3 regions of the Pseudoalteromonas sp. SWYJZ19 genome follow, and region 2 is predicted to be linked to each of the others. Evidence: predicted binding sites of a transcription regulator. Region 2 holds the regulator's gene; each other region holds the start of a gene.
The links. Region 2 encodes ArgR, which controls arginine synthesis, uptake and breakdown. Its sites were predicted from a motif close to ANTGAATANNTATTCANT; they were not measured.
Positions count from the first base shown of each region.

Region 1 (3,196 bases), on a different contig from region 2:
CATTCAGTGAGGCCTCAACCAACTCATTATATGTGTTTAATAAATATAGCTGAGGCTTTATGAACTGCTAGTTTTTAGTCATGTAATGCACACTTATACGCTGATAGTGCTAGTATTTATAGCACCTACAGCTTACTTGTTCATCGCACTAATTAAAAATGCTGAAATTTTGGCGCCTTCTCTAAGTGTTGTTTCAGAGCTTGATTGACCCACTAAAGAGCTGTCGGTAAAGGGGGCTATTTCCATCATATCAGCACCCGTAATCGGAAACTCATCCGCAATAGCTGATAAAATATCAAGCGCATGCTGTGGTGTTAAACCATTATGTTCTGGCGTACCTGTGGCTGATGCAAACTCGGCATCAAGCGCATCAATATCAAAGCTTACGTAAACTTCATCAACGTTATCGGCTTTTAGCTGTGCAATTGCATCAGCAGCAACGGCCGCTGCACCGCGCTCAATAATTTCATGTGCCCAGTGCTGCTTAACACCAAATGTACTTTCCCAATGCGCTTTTGGCTTACCACTTGAGCGTATACCAAACTGAATTAAATGATGCGGTGCCGGTAAAAATTCTAAAATATGTGTACACCACGAGCCAAAACATAAATCTATGCCTAAGCGCTCAACAAGTAAGTCGGTATGCGCGTCAAAGTGAATAATAGCGGTACGCTTACCTTGCTCACGTTTTGCCTTTAAATACGCTTTAGTAAGTGGGTAACTAATTGAGTGATCGCCACCAATACCAAATATGCCTTTATCTTTAAATGTTGCGTAAAAGCTGTCGCATACATCCTCTGTGATTGATAACGGACTTACGTAATAGTCGTTATCTTCATTACCGTATAGGGCTTTTTGGCAATTAGAAATAGTTGCATCGTTTAAGTATTTATCGTGAAGTAAATGTGGGATTACACGTACATCGCCTAAATCAAACGAATGACACTGCGGCTGCTGATCAATTAATGCTGAGCGCACAAATAACGGCCCCCAATTTGCGCCGCGTAAAATACCACCGCCACAGTCTGAGCTAATACCTAACATTACGGCTTTATGTGGAGAATTTGGTAGCTCATTTAAAGAGTCGCGCCAAAGTGAATCTACGTTTTCGGTTTGCCCATAAAGCTTATTACGTAGTGCGGCTTTGCGCTCTTTAGCAGTGTTTACTGTAAATACACCATCGCCTGGTGAACATAAATAGTGTTCAACTTTGTTTTTAAATGCTTCAAATTGTGTGCTCATAGTAAACTCCTTCGGTTTTTGTTCTGTACGCAGCTAATTAGTTTCGATTACTTTTGATTAGTTATGCAAAATTACTAAAAATGCCTAAACTTCAAATAAATTTCGTTTTTCTAAATAAGTGAGTGCCTAATGTAAATAAATACGTTTACTTTCATGCAATCAACAAAGCCATAAGCAAATGAATTTAAATGGTATTTAAATGATTCGGCAATCAACTTTTAAATTGTAGTTACGCGCTTGAGTGATACTTATTATGTCTGCTTGAACAAGTCAACACCGTAACGGAGCTGCGAATATAAGTGTTTGATTGAATATTCATAGTTGGTGAATAAATCAAATGAGTACTTAAAATTATTAAGGTTTAATTGGAGGAGTTAAGATAAAACGGACAATCGTCCTGTACTTGATAAACGTTTCTAGCAATGATGCTAGATTGACACAATTTATTATAAAAAGGCTTAGCTATGGAAAAGGTATTTCACTTAGGACTATGTATTGACGATCTTAAAGGTGCAAAACTTGCGATTGTACCGGGCGATCCAGATCGTGCTGCACGCATTTCACAATTCCTAGACAACCCAACCTGCCTTGCTCAAACTCGTGAGTTTCATGTTTACTTAGGTCAACTAAACGGCCATTCGGTGGTTGTTTGTTCTACGGGTATTGGTGGTCCATCTACGTCGATTGCAGTAGAAGAATTAGCACAACTTGGCGTGCGTAAATTTTTACGTATTGGTACAACCGGTGCGATTCAGCCACATATCAACGAAGGCGAAATTTTAATTAGCCAAGCGTCTGTACGTTTAGACGGTGCAAGCCAGCATTTTGCTCCTCTTAGCTACCCTGCTGTGTCTGACTTTTATGCAACACAAGCTATGGTACAAGCATGTAAAAACTTAAATATCGATTTCCACATTGGTATTACAGCATCAAGCGATACATTTTATCCAGGACAAGAGCGTTACGATACGCATTCTGGTTACGTTCCTAAATCACTACAAGGTAGCTGCGAAGAGTGGCAAAAACTGGGCGTGATGAACTACGAAATGGAATCAGCAACATTATTCACTATGTGTGCAGCCCTTGGTTTACAAGCAGCATGTGTAGCAGGCGTACTTGTTAATCGTACTCGCCAAGAAATACCAAATGTTGACCATGGTGAAATTGAGCGTAAATCTGTAGCGGTAGTATTAGAAGCGGCTAAAGTATTACTTGATTAATACGGATTCTATTATTAATGGGCTATTATAACGATAAGAAAATGGCTCAGTAACAAGGCAAAAATTATGAAGTATAGTTGTCTTATATGAATAATTTTTAACGCAGTTAGTGAGTTATTTAATTCGATAGAATGGCGCATTTTAATAAAGCACAGCTTTGCCTGTGCTTTATTGTTTTTAAGAGGTTATTTTAGCTGAGCGCTAATTACTTCTATTGCCGGTAGATTTTTAAAACTTGCAAGTACAGCACGTGCTACACCCTCTTGGTTTTCATGGCCTGCGGTTTCTAAAAGTGTAATTGATTTTACTGTACTTTCGTTAAAGCTAAGCCCTGCGATAAATAATTGGCTAAGTGCACTTTGTAGTGGCGACAAGCTTGGGCTGTACGCTGCGTTTTCTGCGTAACTTCCGTAAAAATCACCATTTTCAAATGTACTAATTTTTACTGCACTAAAGTTTTTACTATAGGGTACGTATGCGTTTAATGCTGTACTTGCTAGTTTTTCATCTAGTTGATCATTTGCAAATACTTGCTGGTGAGGCTCTGGATTAAACAAGCTAAACGCGTTACCTAAATCAGTCGGCCCAAACGAGTGCGGCAGTAATTCTGCCAATTTAAAGTGTTGCTCTGGCAATAAAATATCAAACTCTTTCGCATCAGCGAGTTCGTTCATAAACTGGCGGCAGTATCCACACGGTGCATCGCTAATCGCTATTTTAACTATTTTTTTAGC
Region 1 is NZ_JADYXI010000009.1:98,922-102,117, reverse strand. Features, by position in the region: gene I6F45_RS10970 (transporter substrate-binding domain-containing protein) at 1-3, opposite strand, end outside; gene I6F45_RS10965 (arginase family protein) at 133-1,242, opposite strand; gene udp (uridine phosphorylase) at 1,707-2,462, shown strand; gene cdd (cytidine deaminase) at 2,648-3,196, opposite strand, start outside.
Region 1: I6F45_RS10965 (arginase family protein) is a predicted target of ArgR. The motif match lies at 1,295-1,312, and genes of this name have one in related genera.

Region 2 (3,196 bases):
CATGTCATTTTTTGCTTTTGTTTCAAATGCGCTTAGTTCGCCGTAAGAAAGAATTTCTTCTACGCCGTTTTTACCTAAACGTACTGGATGTGCAAAGTACTCTGCATCGCCATTTTCAACAGCAACGTAAGCGTAATCTACAACTTCTTCACCCTGTAGGCCTTTAACTAAAGACATACAAAAACGAGCTGCAGCAGCACCCATAGATAGCGTAGCTGAACCACCGCCTGCTTTAGCATTTACAACTTCAGTACCCGCATTTTGGATACGTGGAGTAAGTGCAGCAACTTCTTCATCTGTGAAAGAAACACCTTCAACTTGAGAAAGTAGAGGCAGAATAGTTGTGCCTGAGTGACCACCAATTACTGGTACTTTAACAGTTGCTACGTCTACGCCTTTAAGTTCAGCAACAAATGCTTCTGAACGAATAACGTCAAGCGTAGTAATACCGAATACGCGTTTAGCGTCGTAAGTACCTGCTTTTTTGAATACTTCAGCAACGATTGGAACTGTGCCATTTACTGGGTTAGTAATAATACCTACTAACGCTTTAGGACAGCTAGCAACAATGCCTTCTGCTAAAGTTTTGATGATACCAGCATTTACATTAAATAAATCAGCACGATCCATACCTGGTTTACGTGGCATACCCGCAGGGATAAGAACGATGTCAGAGCCTTCAAGCGCTTTGTTTAATTCGTCTGCGCCAAAGCCTGCTACTTTAACATCTGTTGGGATGTGAGAAAGGTCAACCGCAACACCTGGTACTACTGGTGCAACATCATAAAGTGATAATTCAGAGCCAGCTGGTAAGCCTGTTTTTAATAGTAAAGACAACGCTTGGCCGATACCGCCTGCAGCACCTAATACAGCAACTTTCATTGGAATTCTCCGTAATTTGAGGTAGGAAACATTTGTGGCTCTTAAGATAATGAAATTAGCGACTAAAAACAAATTTATCCTGTCTATTTCAAGTATATTTTCGACCATAGTCGTAAACTTTTGTGATTTAACGCATCAAACTGGCAAGTTAACTAAACAACTGCTGCATAATTATTCATTTTTGTGTAGAATTTGCGGCATAAATAACAAAAACGAATAAAGACTATGCAACCACAAGATAAACAAGAAGCACTGGTAAAAGCATTTAAATCACTATTAAAAGAAGAAAATTTTGGCTCTCAAGGCGAAATAGTTGATGCATTAAAAGATCAAGGCTTTGACAATATAAGCCAAAGTAAAGTATCGCGCATGCTAAGTAAATTTGGTGCTGTACGCACACGTAACGCCAAACAAGAAATGGTTTACTGCTTACCAGCTGAAATGGGTGTACCTACGGCTAAAAGCCCATTACGCCAATTAGTAATCGACATTATGCACAACGAAATGATGATCATTATTCGTACCAGTCCAGGTGCTGCTCAGCTTATTGCGCGTTTATTAGATTCATTAGGTAAAGCAGATGGCGTACTAGGAACAATTGCAGGCGACGATACTATTTTTATCGCTCCTGCTAAAATATCTGAAATAGATGTAACACTTGAACGTGTTCGCATTTTATTTGATACGGTTTAATAGCAAACTAAATTTGTTTTAAAAACCCGACTGAAGGCGCAAAGAAAGCAGAACCCATATCGGCTTGAGTAAAATCAAGCCAGTGGTCGTAACACTCCCCTTCCCCTAAACGACTATTAAGTACTTTTTCAAATGCGGTGCCCGTACAAGCGCATGTAATTGATAACATTCCCTGCTCATACACATCGCCATAAGGCATGCTCTGATTTAATAGTAGCGGTTGTCCGTCTTCGTCTTTTAGCTCGCTACGTGACGCATGGCTGGTTTCAATCGCGGGGGTAATTAGCGTGTTATCAAGGCGCGTACGCCCCATTATTTGTTCTTGCTCACTCAATGATAAGTGCTGCCACATAGTTAAGTCATGCTTATAACGCTGTACATGAATATAACTCCCCTGATCTTCAAAATTGCCAGGGTTACTAATTAAAGCCGTAGCGCGCTTTTTTCTTCCATGTGCGGTGTCGCCACCATAAATAAAACCATTAAAATCACGACCATCTAAAAAGCGAAAATTACGAATTTGCTCCACCAGCTCAACATCGGGAGCAAATAGTTTTAAAATTTGCAGCGCAAATAAATGGTTAACGTCTTCACGGTCAGAGCGAATTTGCACAAATAAATCGCACGGTTGTACGCTCATTTGATGATCGCTATGGTTTATATTAGGAAAGCTCTGTAATTCGCTTGGGATGTATTCAGGGAGGATATGCGGCCAATATTGCGCACCAATAGCAACCATGCAAGAGAGCATTGATTCTGAAAATTGATCGCTAAATTCTTCTTCAATAGCGCTTACTTGTTTTAACTTTGCGCGAAGTGATTCATCTTGACCATCAAACACATTAAAAAATAAGTGCAAACCGTGTAAGTTTGCTTCAGCACAAATCCCTGATTGCGCTTGCGCCATTGTTATTCCTTAGTTTTACAGATAAAAACACAGCGAATAACAAATTAATTACGATTCGAAAAAATTCACCGTGTGAGGTTTTATTTTTATTATAACCTGTTCATTATTTTCAAATGACTGGCCATATTGTGCAGCAACTTCAATTTCTTGTTTATCAATAACAAGTGAATAAACATACGCCGAACCAATAAAGCGACGACTTATGATTGTAGCTCGCTTGCTGAATTTGTCACTTTGGTTATCTGCCACTAATTCTATTTGATGGGGACGTACATATATAAGCCCTACGCTTACGTCATGCTTACTCTCAACATAAGATTCGACTAAACCAAATGGTGTTTTGTATTCAGTTGCTGTTAATACTTCTGCGCTCAAGTATATGCCTTGACCCAGAAACTCTGCAACCTCCTTTGAACATGGATCTGCAAAAAGCTGCTCAGGCGTGCCTTGTTGCTCAATTTTACCGCGATGCATAATGGCAAGTGTATCTGAAAAGGCAAACGCCTCTTCTTTTGAGTGTGTAACAAACACAGCAGATACTTGAGTTGCTTTAATAATTCGACGTATATCGGCAATTAATTCAAAGCGTACTTGTGTATCAATATTTGAAAAAGGCTCATCAAGTAGCAATAAACTAGGCTTATAAGCTAATGCACGAGCAATAGCTACACGCTGCTGTTGGCCACCCGATAACTGATGCGGGAACCTGTCGGC
Region 2 is NZ_JADYXI010000007.1:168,544-171,739, reverse strand. Features, by position in the region: gene mdh (malate dehydrogenase) at 1-882, opposite strand, end outside; gene argR (transcriptional regulator ArgR) at 1,108-1,575, shown strand; gene I6F45_RS09555 (Dyp-type peroxidase) at 1,583-2,482, opposite strand; gene I6F45_RS09550 (ABC transporter ATP-binding protein) at 2,531-3,196, opposite strand, start outside.

Region 3 (3,196 bases), on a different contig from region 2:
GTGTTACTAAAGGTAAAAAACCAAGATCTTCACGTACCCGTGGGATCTCAAGCAAAACTTCATTAAGCTTATCTGCCGCGCCTTGCTCTTTAAGTTGGTTTTCCATGTTTGTAAGCATGCCACCAGGTACTTGAGCGAGTAAAATACGACCATCAACCCCTTTTAAGCTACCTTCAAATGCCGCATATTTTTTACGTACATCTCTAAAGTAAGCAGCAATTTCTTCTAGATGATTTAAATCAAGGTCAGTATCGCGCTCAGTTCCTTCAACTATCGATACAATAGTTTCAGTTGCTGTGTGTCCGTAAGTCATACTCATAGATGAAATAGCGGTATCAAGCATATCAATGCCTGCATCAATCGCTTTTTGATAAGTCGCAGTACTTAAACCAGTTGTAGCGTGGCACTGCATAGCAATAGGAACCGACACGGTTTCCTTAAGTGCTTTAATTAGTTTTTCAGCATCGTACGGCTTTAATAAACCCGCCATATCTTTAATACAAATTGAGTGACAGCCTAAATCTTCTAATTGCTTAGCAAGAGTCAGCCACATATCAAGCGTATGAACAGGACTTACCGTGTACGAAATAGTACCTTGAGCATGTGCGCCTACTTTTATAGCCGCTTTAATCGCTGTTTCTAGGTTACGTACATCGTTCATTGCATCGAAAATACGAAATACGTCAACGCCATTTTTATGTGCGCGTTCTACAAACTTTTCAACTACATCATCAGCGTAATGGCGGTAGCCTAATAGGTTTTGACCGCGTAATAGCATTTGCTGTTTAGTATTAGGCATCGCTTTTTTAAGCGCGCGAATACGCTCCCAAGGATCTTCGCCTAAATAACGAATACACGAATCAAATGTAGCACCGCCCCACGATTCAATAGACCAATAACCTGCATCATCTAGCTTGCTAGCAATAGGTAGCATATCGTCTAGGCGCATACGTGTTGCGAGCAATGATTGGTGCGCATCGCGTAATACCAATTCTGTTAATTTTAATTTAGCCATGTGTGTGCCCCTTATTTATTATTTGATTTGTACTGAGCAATGGCAGCACTAATAGCAGCGATGTGCTCATTAGGCACACCTTGAGATTTAAAAGACGGTGATTTAGCTGGTGATGCCTCTGGTTCGCTATAGCGCGTCACCAAATTAGACATAAGCGTTACTGCACCAATTAATATCGACAGAAATACAAACACCCCAACCATACCAGTTAGCATTAAGCTACCAGCCGTTGTGAGTAGAGCACCTATATCCATTTTTCTCCCCCTTGAAACCCATATCGAAAATAAAAAATCGATTTAATTAAATATTTATTCACTGGATAATAACAAAACTAGTCGCTTTGTCTACATCTTGTAAATTGGTAAAACCAATTAAACTATAAACAACATAACACTCAACAAATTTACATGCCATAACCCAGCAATCATGCGCCCTACAATACATACAGAAAATAACGACTATAGCTAATAGTTATATGGAAGTTGTTAATTAACTATTCAACTTAATAAAAATAACCGCCAAATTTTATAATAAGTACAAAAACACACACCAATTGTTAATTGGTCTTACCAAAAAGATTATTTTTAGTGAATATTTACCGGTAACTTGTAACAGTGTGAATAACTTACATAACAAAGCGTAAAAATTACTAACTAACTAATAACTAAAAACACAGTTAAAAATCATAACCACTTGATATAAAACAAAAATAAACTTTGGCATATAACTGGCATTAGTTATTGTGAGCAAATTTGATAACCAAGGAGAAAACAATGTTACGCTGGACAATTACATTTTTAGTTATTGCTTTAATCGCTGCAGTGTTAGGTTTTGGTGGCATCGCAGGTGCCGCAGCTGGTATAGCAAAAATTATATTTTTTATATTTTTAGTACTTTTAGTGATCTCATTAGTTTCAGGTGCACTACGTGGTAAATCACCCAGGTAGATAAAGCATTCAACTAACAAACACTAAAATTTAATTAACACTTACAAGGAATTACATTATGAATTCAACAACTGTAAAAGCAGCACTAATCGGTCTATTCGCAAGTTTCTTTATCATGGGTTGTGAAGACAATCATGCAGAAGACGCAGGCGAACGTATTGACGAAGCAGTAACTGACGTGCAAAACAAAGTAGAAGATGCATGTGAAAATGTTAAAGAAGGCGTAAACGCTGAAGAAACTAACTGTTAATTCTTCTTGTATCGCTAAAAAACGGCCTTAGGGCCGTTTTTTTGTGTCTGTAATAAAATCACTGACTATAAAGCTGCTCATTTAGCGGCTAGCTTGTTAAAATAAAAAAAACGATATTTAAAGCAAGGCAATATGGCATTTACAACAACCTACACACTAGATAAACCTTACTTTTACGAGTGCTTTGACGAGTCACTCCCCTACAGTAAGCGCGCCAAACCTAAGTACTTTTTACTTGTACTCCTCGTTGCGCTTGGTTTATTTGGCATTTATGTTTTAAACGATCATTACTTAGGATCGTTTATGATCATGCTAGGTGTACTAGAGTGCGTCGCTTTTTACTATCGCAGACCTTGGTGGGTAACCAGACAAATGCTCAGCAGAGCGTCAGGCTCTGAGGTAACACTTACCTTTGATGAAGAAGGCATTAAGTCGGCTAATCATTACAAAAGTTTTGAGCTAACTTGGCAAAACATAAGCGAAGTAATAGATACTCAGCAAGGTATTATTATTAAAAATAAAAGCGGAATGCAGTACATTTCAAAACAAATACTAACCCCTGAAATACTCGCTTTTATAAACAAAAAAGCCACTCAGTGAGTGGCTTTTAGTCTAGTTGAGCTAATTACTCAACTACGTATACGTGTTGATTAAGCATTGCCCGGATTAGGGTTCGACTTTTCAGCTTGTATGCGCATGTAAATCTCTTCACGATGCACTGATACGTCTTTTGGTGCATTAACACCGATTCGAACTTGATTTCCTTTAACACCTAGAACAGTAACTGTTACTTCGTCACCAATCATTAGGGTTTCACCTACTCTACGAGTTAGTATTAGCATTCTCTTGCTCCCATGTTCCAATAAAAATTATAAGATTCCGCTTAAACATACTAATGAAAATTAGACTGAAAAGTAAGTAAAAACTCTCAATCTATCCATTTTCTGTTAAAAATGCTTTGTGTAATGCACGAACTGCCAACTC
Region 3 is NZ_JADYXI010000003.1:175,307-178,502, forward strand. Features, by position in the region: gene oadA (sodium-extruding oxaloacetate decarboxylase subunit alpha) at 1-1,015, opposite strand, end outside; gene I6F45_RS04520 (OadG family protein) at 1,027-1,269, opposite strand; gene I6F45_RS04525 (DUF1328 domain-containing protein) at 1,789-1,962, shown strand; gene I6F45_RS04530 (hypothetical protein) at 2,021-2,212, shown strand; gene I6F45_RS04535 (YcxB family protein) at 2,345-2,812, shown strand; gene csrA (carbon storage regulator CsrA) at 2,863-3,054, opposite strand; gene I6F45_RS04545 (aspartate kinase) at 3,146-3,196, opposite strand, start outside.
Region 3: I6F45_RS04520 (OadG family protein) is a predicted target of ArgR. The motif match lies at 1,315-1,332, and genes of this name have one in related genera.